3 regions of the Arthrobacter sp. CG_A4 genome follow, and region 2 is predicted to be linked to each of the others. Evidence: riboswitches for the same ligand, from Rfam matches in the RefSeq annotation. Region 2 holds a riboswitch; each other region holds the start of a gene.
The links. A riboswitch is a leader RNA that binds a small molecule or an ion and turns the genes downstream of it on or off. The one in region 2 is predicted to bind cyclic di-AMP.
Positions count from the first base shown of each region.

Region 1: linked by a shared signal. The riboswitch ahead of RCH07_RS17595 (NlpC/P60 family protein) and the one ahead of RCH07_RS11185 (NlpC/P60 family protein) in region 2 are both predicted to bind cyclic di-AMP.
Region 3: linked by a shared signal. The riboswitch ahead of RCH07_RS12610 (hypothetical protein) and the one ahead of RCH07_RS11185 (NlpC/P60 family protein) in region 2 are both predicted to bind cyclic di-AMP.

Region 1 covers NZ_JAXCID010000056.1:16,315-19,580, reverse strand. The annotation lists gene RCH07_RS17610 (hypothetical protein) at 1-441, opposite strand, end outside; gene RCH07_RS17605 (hypothetical protein) at 628-1,011, opposite strand; gene RCH07_RS17600 (hypothetical protein) at 1,106-1,375, opposite strand; cyclic di-AMP (ydaO/yuaA leader) riboswitch at 1,552-1,737, shown strand; gene RCH07_RS17595 (NlpC/P60 family protein) at 1,746-2,543, shown strand; gene RCH07_RS17590 (dihydrofolate reductase family protein) at 2,692-3,249, opposite strand.
Region 2 covers NZ_JAXCID010000023.1:7,418-10,683, forward strand. The annotation lists gene RCH07_RS11180 (HNH endonuclease) at 1-91, opposite strand, end outside; gene RCH07_RS11185 (NlpC/P60 family protein) at 315-1,118, opposite strand; cyclic di-AMP (ydaO/yuaA leader) riboswitch at 1,428-1,597, opposite strand; gene RCH07_RS11190 (M23 family metallopeptidase) at 1,735-2,571, opposite strand; cyclic di-AMP (ydaO/yuaA leader) riboswitch at 2,577-2,788, opposite strand; gene RCH07_RS11195 (metal-dependent transcriptional regulator) at 2,953-3,266, opposite strand, start outside.
Region 3 covers NZ_JAXCID010000028.1:13,895-17,160, forward strand. The annotation lists gene RCH07_RS12605 (sensor histidine kinase) at 1-1,305, shown strand, start outside; cyclic di-AMP (ydaO/yuaA leader) riboswitch at 1,498-1,657, shown strand; gene RCH07_RS12610 (hypothetical protein) at 1,656-2,480, shown strand; gene upp (uracil phosphoribosyltransferase) at 2,635-3,266, opposite strand, start outside.

The DNA of each region.
Region 1 (3,266 bases), on a different contig from region 2:
CGTCCCGGTCAGCACGCCCCATTCGGTGAGGAGCTGCCCCAGGGTGAACACCTGCCCTGCCGTGGGCGATTCGATGTGGATGACACCGCTTGTGTCGTGCGTGTGCAGGGCGGAAATACCGTCCGGTTTTCCATCCTGCCCCAGTGAGATGCCGATGTTCGCCGGCACCGGCACTGGCGTCGCGTCCTTGATCAGATCCAGGTGGGCGTGGAAATGCTCCACGTTGCCCTCGGCCGCCAGGAGGGCGAGTCCGGACCGGGCGATTCGCTCGCGGGCCCCCGCGTTATCCACGCCGAAGCCCGCGGCGGCTTCCGGTGCGCGAGTGCCGGCCGTCGTCTCAGTGGCGGTCGTCTCAGTGGCCGCCGGCGGCGCACAGGCGGCCACCCCGAAAAGGAGCGCCGGGAGTGCGGCGGCGAGGGCCAGCGTGCGGTGAATGGTCACGGATTTCGCTTTCGTTCAAAGGACCCGTTGCCCCCAGTCTAGGCTGGGCGGGCTGCGAGCGGCCGCACAGAGCCGGGCGGTGCGTCCACCCCGGCAGCCGTCGTCGCGCATTCCATAGTCAGCCAGGCAGGCGGCCGCATCACAGTGGTTGGGGCTGCCGCCCGCACCCCCGGCAGACAGGCGGCCTCAGGAGAGGGACATGGCTAAGATCGCGGACGTCACGGCGAACGAGATCCCGATCGCGGCAAACAGCGCGCCGAAGATTCGGATGGCTATCGGCGTTGCGAAAAACGACGCGGTGTAGTCCACCCCCATGGGTTTATAGGCCTTCATCATCGCGGCGTAGGCGCGAGCCGATCCGCGGAAATTGAAGGCCAGCACCAGCCCCAGTATGACCGCGGTGAGACCCAGCACGCCCACCCCCCACTGCACGACCGGGTTTGTGGTGCCCTGACCGGTTAAAGACATGACCGCCACAGAGACGAAGACCACAGCGAAGGCGATCAGGTAGACCACCAGGAACCCCTTCACCGGTTGCGGCAGCGACATCATCAGACGCCAGGCTTTCATTGGTACCCCCAAGCCGAGAATTGGCTATGGGGTCAAACCCTAGCCGACGGAAGCTGCGGTCTACAGGGGTCCCGCTCCGCCACGAACGACGGTGCTATGCGGGAGCCCGGCGCTCCACCACGGCGTAGGCTTTACCGTCCAGAAACTCCCAATCGGTCACCACCATGAAGCCGGCAGCGTCAACGCGGTCATTCAGGACGAAGACGTCAAAGCCGCCGTTGCGGGGCTCTGCGTCCCAGGTGGACGCGTGGACTTCCCCATTTTCCAGGACCAGCAGCTCGGTGTTGACATTGAAGTCCTTCTGCGGCTGATAGCTCAACTGGCAGATGGCGACACAGTGCCTGGCGAAGTCGGGGCTGCTCATTTTTGGCCTCCGCTGATGGGTCCGCTGATGGCACCATTCTATGCCGGGGGCCGCGTCCTGCGGGGCGAAGAGCTGCCCCAAACTACTCCCGCCGTTACCTCGATGTGACATTCCGTGATCATGCCGTTACCGTTATTGGGTGCCTGTTGCTTAGAAACGGGCGCTCCCCAGCCGATTGCCTAACTCTGCCGCGGCCACGGGGATACCTCGCAGCAACGTCCGGCAGAGACGGGGAACCCATTTATTGACCTGGCTTTACGCAGGTCTTGGGGTGAAGCCGCACAGTCCGATGTCAGGGCCAGAGTGCGGCCGGGTGCCTCCCATCCGAATCCGACAGCTCACCTCGCAGGCATTGGGAGAGGCTACGCACATGACTTCCAGCAATACTTTTTTGCCAAAAAGCACTGACCTTCGCAGCCAACGCCGTTCCGTATTCCTGTCCTCCAAGGGAGGTACATTCGGCCGCCAGGCTGCAGTGATTGCAGCGGCGTCCGGCCTGGTGCTCAGCAGTGCCATGGCCGCCAACGCCGCCGAGGCCCCCGTCCAGCGCGACTCCGCGCCGGCGTCGTCCGTCGACGTCGGGGGCCAGGTGGGCGCACCCGTCCTCGCGGATTCCAAAGTACAGATCACCTTCGAGCGCCCGGCAGTGGCGACCGCCCCTGCCCCGGTGATCGAACAGCCCAAGCCGGTAGCTGCCCCGGTAGTCAAGGCGTCCGTTGCTGCCCCGGCGGTCAAGGCACCCGTTGCTGCCCCGGCGGTCAAGGCACCCGTCGCTGCCCCGGCCGCCAAGGCCGCGGTGAAGGTCCAGGCAGCGCCGGCCGCTCCCGCCGCTGCCCCGGCGGCCGGCGGCGTCAATGCCACCATGGTCTCCGCCGCTTACGGCCAACTGGGCATGACACAGGATTGCACCGCCTTGGTTGAGAAGGCCCTTGGCGCAGCCGGAATCTCTGTCGGCGACCTCGGCCCGATGCAGTTCATGAACTACGGCAAAGTGGTGGGGGATGCCCAGCCGGGCGACATGGTGGTCCAGTCGGGACATATCGGAATCTACGTCGGCAACGGCCAGGTGCTCAGCAGCGGGATGAACGGCGCGAACCAGACTGTGGTTCACCCGCTGTCCTGGCTCACCGCCACCGGCCCCGTGACGTTCGTGCGTGCCGGCGTTTAGTAACACCTCCGGCAACTAGGTGATGCCACCCGCGACACTGGCGGGAAAACGTAGAAAGGCCGGTTGATCGGTTGCCTTGGGGGCAGCTGATCAACCGGTCTTTCACATGCCCGTGCCCGCCGGCCTTGCATACGCCCGGGCCAGCCAATCAGCCTTGGTACCGAAGCAGCACGACGCCGTTGCCGAACGTGCGCGTCTCCAGCAGTCGGAGCTTCGTCACCGCATCCGTCTCCTGGAAGAGTGGTTTGCCCCGTCCGATCAGGACCGGGTGGACGTAGATCCGGAATTCATCGATCAGGCCGAGCCGCCGGAAGGACGCCGCAAGATCGGCGCCGCCGAGCGCGAGGTCCCCGCCGGATTCTTCCTTGAGCTTCGCGACCTCCTCGACGACGACGTCCCGCACCACTGCGGTATTCCAACCGGCCGTCGCCAGGGTCCTGGAGTAGACGATCTTGGGCATGTCCCGCCAGATCCGGGAGAACTCGACCATGGGCGCCGGGTTCAACGGGTCCGCGTCCGCCGTCGGCCAGAACTCCGCCATCAATTCATAGGTGACGCGGCCGTCGAGGAACGCTCCCATGGTCCGGAGCTCATCATTGAAGTGTTGGTGCAGTTCGTCGTCGACCATGTGCCAGCTGAGGTCCCGGCCCGGACCCTCGATGTACCCGTCCAGGGACATCTGCGTCATGAGGATGACTTTGCGCACCGCTGGGCTCCTTCAAT
Region 2 (3,266 bases):
TGGCCTTCCCAGTCAGCACAAGAACCAGCGCCCGGCGGAAAGTGACTACCGCCAGCGGTTCATATCCAGCATTCAGAACGAGAGTGCGCATCCGCATACCTCTTAACGGCCGCACCCGCCAGGGGCACAAGGGCCGGCTGCCCTGTGCATGGTCGGGCTATGGATCGACACCACAAGAGTAAACACGCGAGTGCCGGATCACCGAATTTCCATAGCCGGTGCTCACCCGTGTCGGCTGAAATTCATGCTCCGGCAACGCAAAGGACCCCTGCCGGGAGGGCAGGGGTCCTTTGGTGTCGCTGGAAGGGGTTGTCTTAGCCGCCGACGCGGATGAAGACCGGGCCGGAGCCGACGTTGACGCTTTGCAGAGAGGTGGTTCCGCCATTCCAGCCGCCGTGGACGGCCTTGCCGCCGCCGACGTAGACAGCGATATGCGCCACACCCGCGCCGCCGTTCTGGTAGTAGGCGAGATCGCCCGGCTGTGCCTCAGCGGCGCTCACCGTGCGGCCGAGGGACAGGTACCCTGCCGGCCAGCCGTGGTAGTTGATGCCGGCGGCAGCCAGTGAGTTCGTGACCAGCCTGGTGCAGTCCTGCCCGACGCCGAGCTGGGCGTAGGCAGCGGACGCGATGGTGGAACCCATGCCGCTGGCAACGCCGGCCGCAGCCGGTGCGGAAGCCGGTGCAGCGGCGACGGTGTTAGTGCCGACGGTCTTGACAGTGGCGGTCTTGGTCGCGGCGGTGCTGGTGCTGGCGGCCCGGGTGGCGGTCGGAGTTTCCTGGACCTTGACGACGGGCTTAGGGGCCTCGATAACCGGAGCGGCAGTGGTCGTGACGGCCGGCTTCTCGTAGGAGATCGCAATCGTGGAAGCAGCCGAGATGGCTGCCGGAGCTGCCGACTGGACTTCGAGCGTGGAAGCGGAGGTGGATTCGCGCTGAACGTTGGTCTCAGCAGCGTTGGCTGCAATACCGCTGGTCAGAACCAGACCGGAAGCGGCAGCGATAACTGCAGCCTGGCGGCCCATGCCTCCGGCATTGTGGCCGACAGTCTTGGCAATGACGGCCAGCGAGTTGGTCTTGGTGACCTCGGCGCGGTGGCGTGCGTTTGCACTAGTAGTCATTAAGTTCTCTCTTTCGTGATCCTTGGACTGCGCTTTTCAGGCGCAATCTGAGGACGCTCCGGCATCTTGGGGGTACGCCGGATCGCCCCGAATGGGTTACTTAGCGAAGGGTGTACTGCGAAGATGCGCCAAAAACGGCCACGGAATGCAGGTGCGTAGATTGCAGTCCGGAATCAGCAGAGGTTGAGCCGGCGGTGTGGGATCCGTTGCGGGCGCCGGCAAGGGCAGCACGATAGGTGGATTCCGGCGGGCTCGTAAGAGATGCACAAGCGCTGTAAAGCGCAGCATTGCGGCGTGAAGACACGAAAAGAAGCCTCTCCCAATGCCTGCGAGGTGAGCTGTCGGATTCGGATGGGAGTCACCCGGCCGCGCTGCTTCCTGGGAAGCTTTGCGACTTAACCCCAAGGTCTTCTTGCGAAGACCAAAATTGGTTCCCCCGCCCCTGCCAGACGATGTCATGCGGACGGACCTTGAGCGGTGGCAGAGCTAGGCAATCCACTCAAGAGCGCCAACTTCGGAAAAGTTGGCGTACCTCATACGGTACAGCAATTGGGGTTCAATGTCACATTCAGATCACGGCGCGTCACAGAAATGCGAGAGTGACCCATCGGCTTGGCTAGAGCCAGCCGGTGGGGTCGACAACTTCTCCGTTAACCATGACCTCGAAGTGGAGGTGGCAGCCGGTGGAGGCCCCGGTGGTCCCGGCCATCGCCACGGCATCGCCGCGGGAGACCTGCTGCCCGACGCGGACGCTCGAGGAGCTGAGGTGGTTGTAGGTGGTCTCCAGTCCGTTGCCGTGGTCGATCACCACGCGGTTTCCGCCACCGTAAGGGTGCCATCCGGCAAACGTCACGGTGCCACTTGCGGCGGCGTTGACTGCTGTTCCGCACTGGGCCGCGAAGTCCTGACCGCGGTGGAACTCGCCGGAACCGCCGGTAATGGGGCTGACACGCAGCCCGAAGGGCGACACGGAATCCATCCGCTCCAGCGGTGCACCAAGGCTTCCCGAAGACGCAGCACGCGTGATGGCGCCAGCGGCTTGGGCGCTCAGTAACTGCTTAAGCTTCCCGTCCGGATCGCCCTGCGTGGTGACGGCACTGCGGTTAAATTCAATCTTGGCGGCGGCAGGCGCAGTGACATCCGGCTGTGCCGCGGCGGAGGCCTCGGCAGAGGCTGAACTGACGGGCGGGCCGGCGTTGGTGACCGCGACCGGACCGGTCGCGGGGACGGTAACCGTCAGGACCAGACCTGTGGCGGCCAAGGCAATACCGGCCTTCTGCCCAACGCCGCTGGCGGCGGCGAAGTCGGTGACCTGCCGGAACGGGCTGCGCCGGCCCCGGCGTTCATCGCGGTGCGCGTCGCGCGGACGGTCGGCCAATGCGGCGACGGCCGGACGTGGCTCCGGGGCGGGACCGGCCGCACGACGGCGGCCCCTGGCGGTCTGGGTGGTCAAAAAGTAGTTCCTCTCTGGAGAGCCTGCGGAGTTAGCTGTCGGATTCGGGTCAGAGATCTAAGACCCGGTCCGCCGTAAGCAAGCACCCAGACACAAAGAGGTCCAATAAAGTCCCTCACTGGAGTGTGCTTGCCGCTGGCGGACTTCACCCCAAGGCTGTGTTGAAACAGCCGGAAGTGGTTCCCCCGCCCCTGCCAGAAGGTGACTCTGTTACTGATCCGCTGGCAGAGCTCGGCTTCGAATCAGATAACGCTTTGGTATCGGTACTGGTCATCAACTATAGGCGATGAAGCCGCCCAGTGATAAATCCGTTATCGGCGGTTGTGCATAACTCGTGGGTCATCCCACGAGTTATGACCCGGAGATGTGACCCGGGAGGTGTCAGCCGACGGTAACAAAAACGTGGGCAGCGACCTCGGGCGGCAACTCAAGGGCACCTTCGATCTCCGGCACCCGGACCGAGATGTATTCCCCGACGCGTTCCAGCGAAACCCGGGCACCGGGACGGATCCCTCCCTCGTCGAGCTGGACCAGCAGTTCCGGCTCCACCTGGATGGGCTCGGCAAGCCGGTCGACCGTAATCCGGGAACCGGCCCCGTAGCCGGCCATAGCCTCAAGCAGGTTCACGACGCCGTCCGCGTGCGGCAGGGACGGCGGACCCCCGAGGTCAGCGAGGCCAGGAATCGGGTTGCCGT
Region 3 (3,266 bases), on a different contig from region 2:
ATACTGGGGGTGCTCACACCCAACGTCGGCCCCGTGGACCGCGTTCTCTCCGCTGGTGCGTACCGGCTCACTGCCGCCCGGGCCCCTTCCGGCGACGTCATAGTAACCGGGCTGCCGCTCGCCGAGAAGCAGAACACCCTGGCCTCGCTGGTGTGGACCATGGTGGTGGTCTCCGCCGGCGGTCTCGTACTGATCGGCCTCGCCGGCACGGCCCTGATCCGCCGGACCATGAAGCCGCTCGAACAGCTGTCCGGAGTGGCCACCCAGGTCTCCCGCCTACCGCTCGACGCCGGCGAGGTGGCACTCGCCGTGCGGGTTCCGGCGTCGGCGGCGCATCCCGGCACGGAAGTGGGAAGCGTTGGCTTTGCGCTGAACCAGATGCTGGACAACGTCTCCAACGCCCTTGAATCGCGGCAGCAAAGCGAAATGAAGGTGCGCCAGTTTGTGTCCGATGCCTCGCATGAGCTGCGCACCCCGCTGACCGCCATCCGCGGCTACACCGAGCTGATGCGGATGACCGAACACTTCACGCCGGACGGGGAGAACTCCCTGGCGCGGGTGCAGAGCCAGTCCCAGCGGATGACCACGCTGGTGGAAGACCTGCTGCTGCTGGCGCGCCTGGACGAGGGCCGGCCGCTCAAGTTCAGCGACGTCGACCTCACCCGGCTGGCGATCGAGACGGTCAGCGACGAGAAGGTCATGGCCCCGGACCACCTCTGGCAGCTGGAGCTCCCGGAAGAGCCGGTGGTGGTCCGCGGCGACGCGACCGCACTGCACCAGGTGCTGGCGAATCTGCTGTCCAACGCGCGCAAGCACACCGGCCCCGGTACAGCGGTGGTCACCGGAGTGGCGCGGCTCGCCGACGGGAGCGCCGTGGTGACGGTAACGGACAACGGCAGCGGGATCGCCCCCGAGTTTGTCGGCCGGATCTTCTCGCGCTTCGCCCGGGCCGACGCCGCCCGCAAAAACCCGGCAGTCACGACGGCCGCACATGCCGCCACCGGGGCCTCCGGCAGCCCGGGGGTGCCGGGTGCGACGGCAGCGACGGCGGCGACGGGCGCGACGGGTCCGACGGGCGCCCCGGCGATGCCGGGTGCGACGGCGGCGACGGGTCCGACGGTGGCTGAACCCACGGCCGAGGGGACCAGCGGGCTGGGGCTCTCCATTGTGCAGTCGATTGTGGAGGCGCACGGCGGGACTGTCGAGGTCATCTCCCGGCCGGGCCGCACGGAGTTCACCGTCCGGCTTCCCGCTGGTCCGCCGAGCCCGCCGAGCCCGCCGCTTCGACGGTTCCCTGCCGGCTAGACGACACTTAGCGTCGAACCCGCCGGGAACCATCGAAGCGGGGCTCAGGCTAGGCCGCGGAAGCACAAGGCGACGCACCGCCGTCGCCCTGCTTGTTACCGAAATGTGACATTTGTTTCCGGCTCCTGTACCGTTTTTAGGGTGCGGCCGCCACAGGGCCGCGCATCCGGACGGACGCCAAACTCTGCCGCTTCCCGGATTCCGCTCGACCAGGCAGAGGCGGGGAACCCAGAGTTCCCGGACATTCTGCATCTTTGCACCCTTGGGGTGAAGCCGACACGTGAGATTCCGTGCGGCCGGATATCGCATCCGAACCCGACAGCTAACTCCGCAGGCGTTGAGAGGCGATCATGACTGAATTCAAAGTACCAACGCGCCACAAGAGCGCCCAGCAGGCAACCCGTTCGACGGCTTCGCGCCACCGCGCGGCGGACACCAATCCCGCGTCAACCCGGTCCCGGTTCACCGCGAGCCTCGGATCCACCGGCCGTCGCGCCGCCCTCGTTGCCACCACCTGCGCGGTGCTCGTCGGGATCGGGGCTGCCGGGCAGGCCGCCGAGACCGCCAACCGCAACGCCAGCGCCGGCAGTTCCAGCGGGGCTTCGGCCACCACCGCCGACCCGCTGACGCACCTGGACTTCGAACGTGTCCGCGTCGATTCGCAGTCGGCCCTTCCCGACACCGCCAGTCTCGCGCCCCAGACCGAAGAGGTGAAGCCCGCTGAAGTCCCCGCCGCCGCGGCTCCCGCACCCGAGCCTGCTCCGGCACCCGCACCCGCACCCGCACCCGAGCCTGCTCCGGCACCCGCACCCGCACCTGAGCCCGCACCGGCACCGGCACCGGCACCGGCCAAGCCCGTTGCTGTCGACGACCCTGCCGGCGCGCAGGCCTACGCTGCCGCGCAACTGGGAACTTACGGCTGGGCTCCCAGCGAGATGCAGTGCCTTCAGACGCTGTGGACGAAGGAATCCGATTGGAAGACCACCGCCACGAACCCCAGCAGCGGGGCATACGGTGTGGTCCAGTCCCTGCCGGCCGAGAAGATGGCCAGCGCTGGCCCGGACTACCGGACGAACTACCGGACCCAGATCAACTGGGGCCTGAACTACGTCAAGGAGCGCTATGGCTCCCCCTGCGGCGCCCTGAACTTCCACTACGCCAACAACTGGTACTAGACAGCCGGCACGGCCAGCCTGAAGCACGGCCAGGCGAGGAGCCCCGGATCCACAGGATCCAGTCCATGCGGTTCAGGTGAGGCCGCGCCGGTGTTTTCCGGAACCCCCCGGAACCCCCCAGCCGCCTCCGGCGCCAGTTTCGCCGACGGCGGGCTTAGCCTGCCACGCCGTAGAGGCGGTCGCCGGCGTCGCCCAGACCCGGGACGATGTAAGACTTTTCGTTGAGCTTCTCGTCGATGGAGGCGAGGACGATGGTCACGTTGGCGTCGGCAAGCTCCTCTTCCAGCTTGGCCAGGCCCTCCGGGGCGGCCAGCAGGCAGATGCAGGTGACGTCGGAGGCGCCGCGCTTAAAGAGGAACTTGATGGCCTCCCGCAAGGTGCCGCCGGTTGCAAGCATCGGGTCCAGCACGAAGATCTGCCGGTCCGTGAGGTTCTCGGGGAGTCGCTCGGCGTAGGTGATGATGTCAAGGGTTTCTTCATCCCGGGCCATGCCCAGGAAGCCAACCTCGGCGGTCGGGACCAGCTTGGTCATACCCTCGAGCATGCCGAGCCCGGCGCGCAGGATAGGGACCACCAGCGGGGTGGGCTTGGTGAAGGCGGTGCCGATCGTGATGCTGACCGGCGTCTCGATGGTCACCGGCTCGGTGCGGACGTCGCGGGTCGCCTCGTAGGCGAGGAGCGTAACGAGTTCCTCGGTGAGCTGGCGGAAGACCGGGGAAGGGGTGTTCTTGTCCCGCAGAACGGTGAGCTTATGGGCGACCAGCGGGTGGTCCACAACGAGAATGC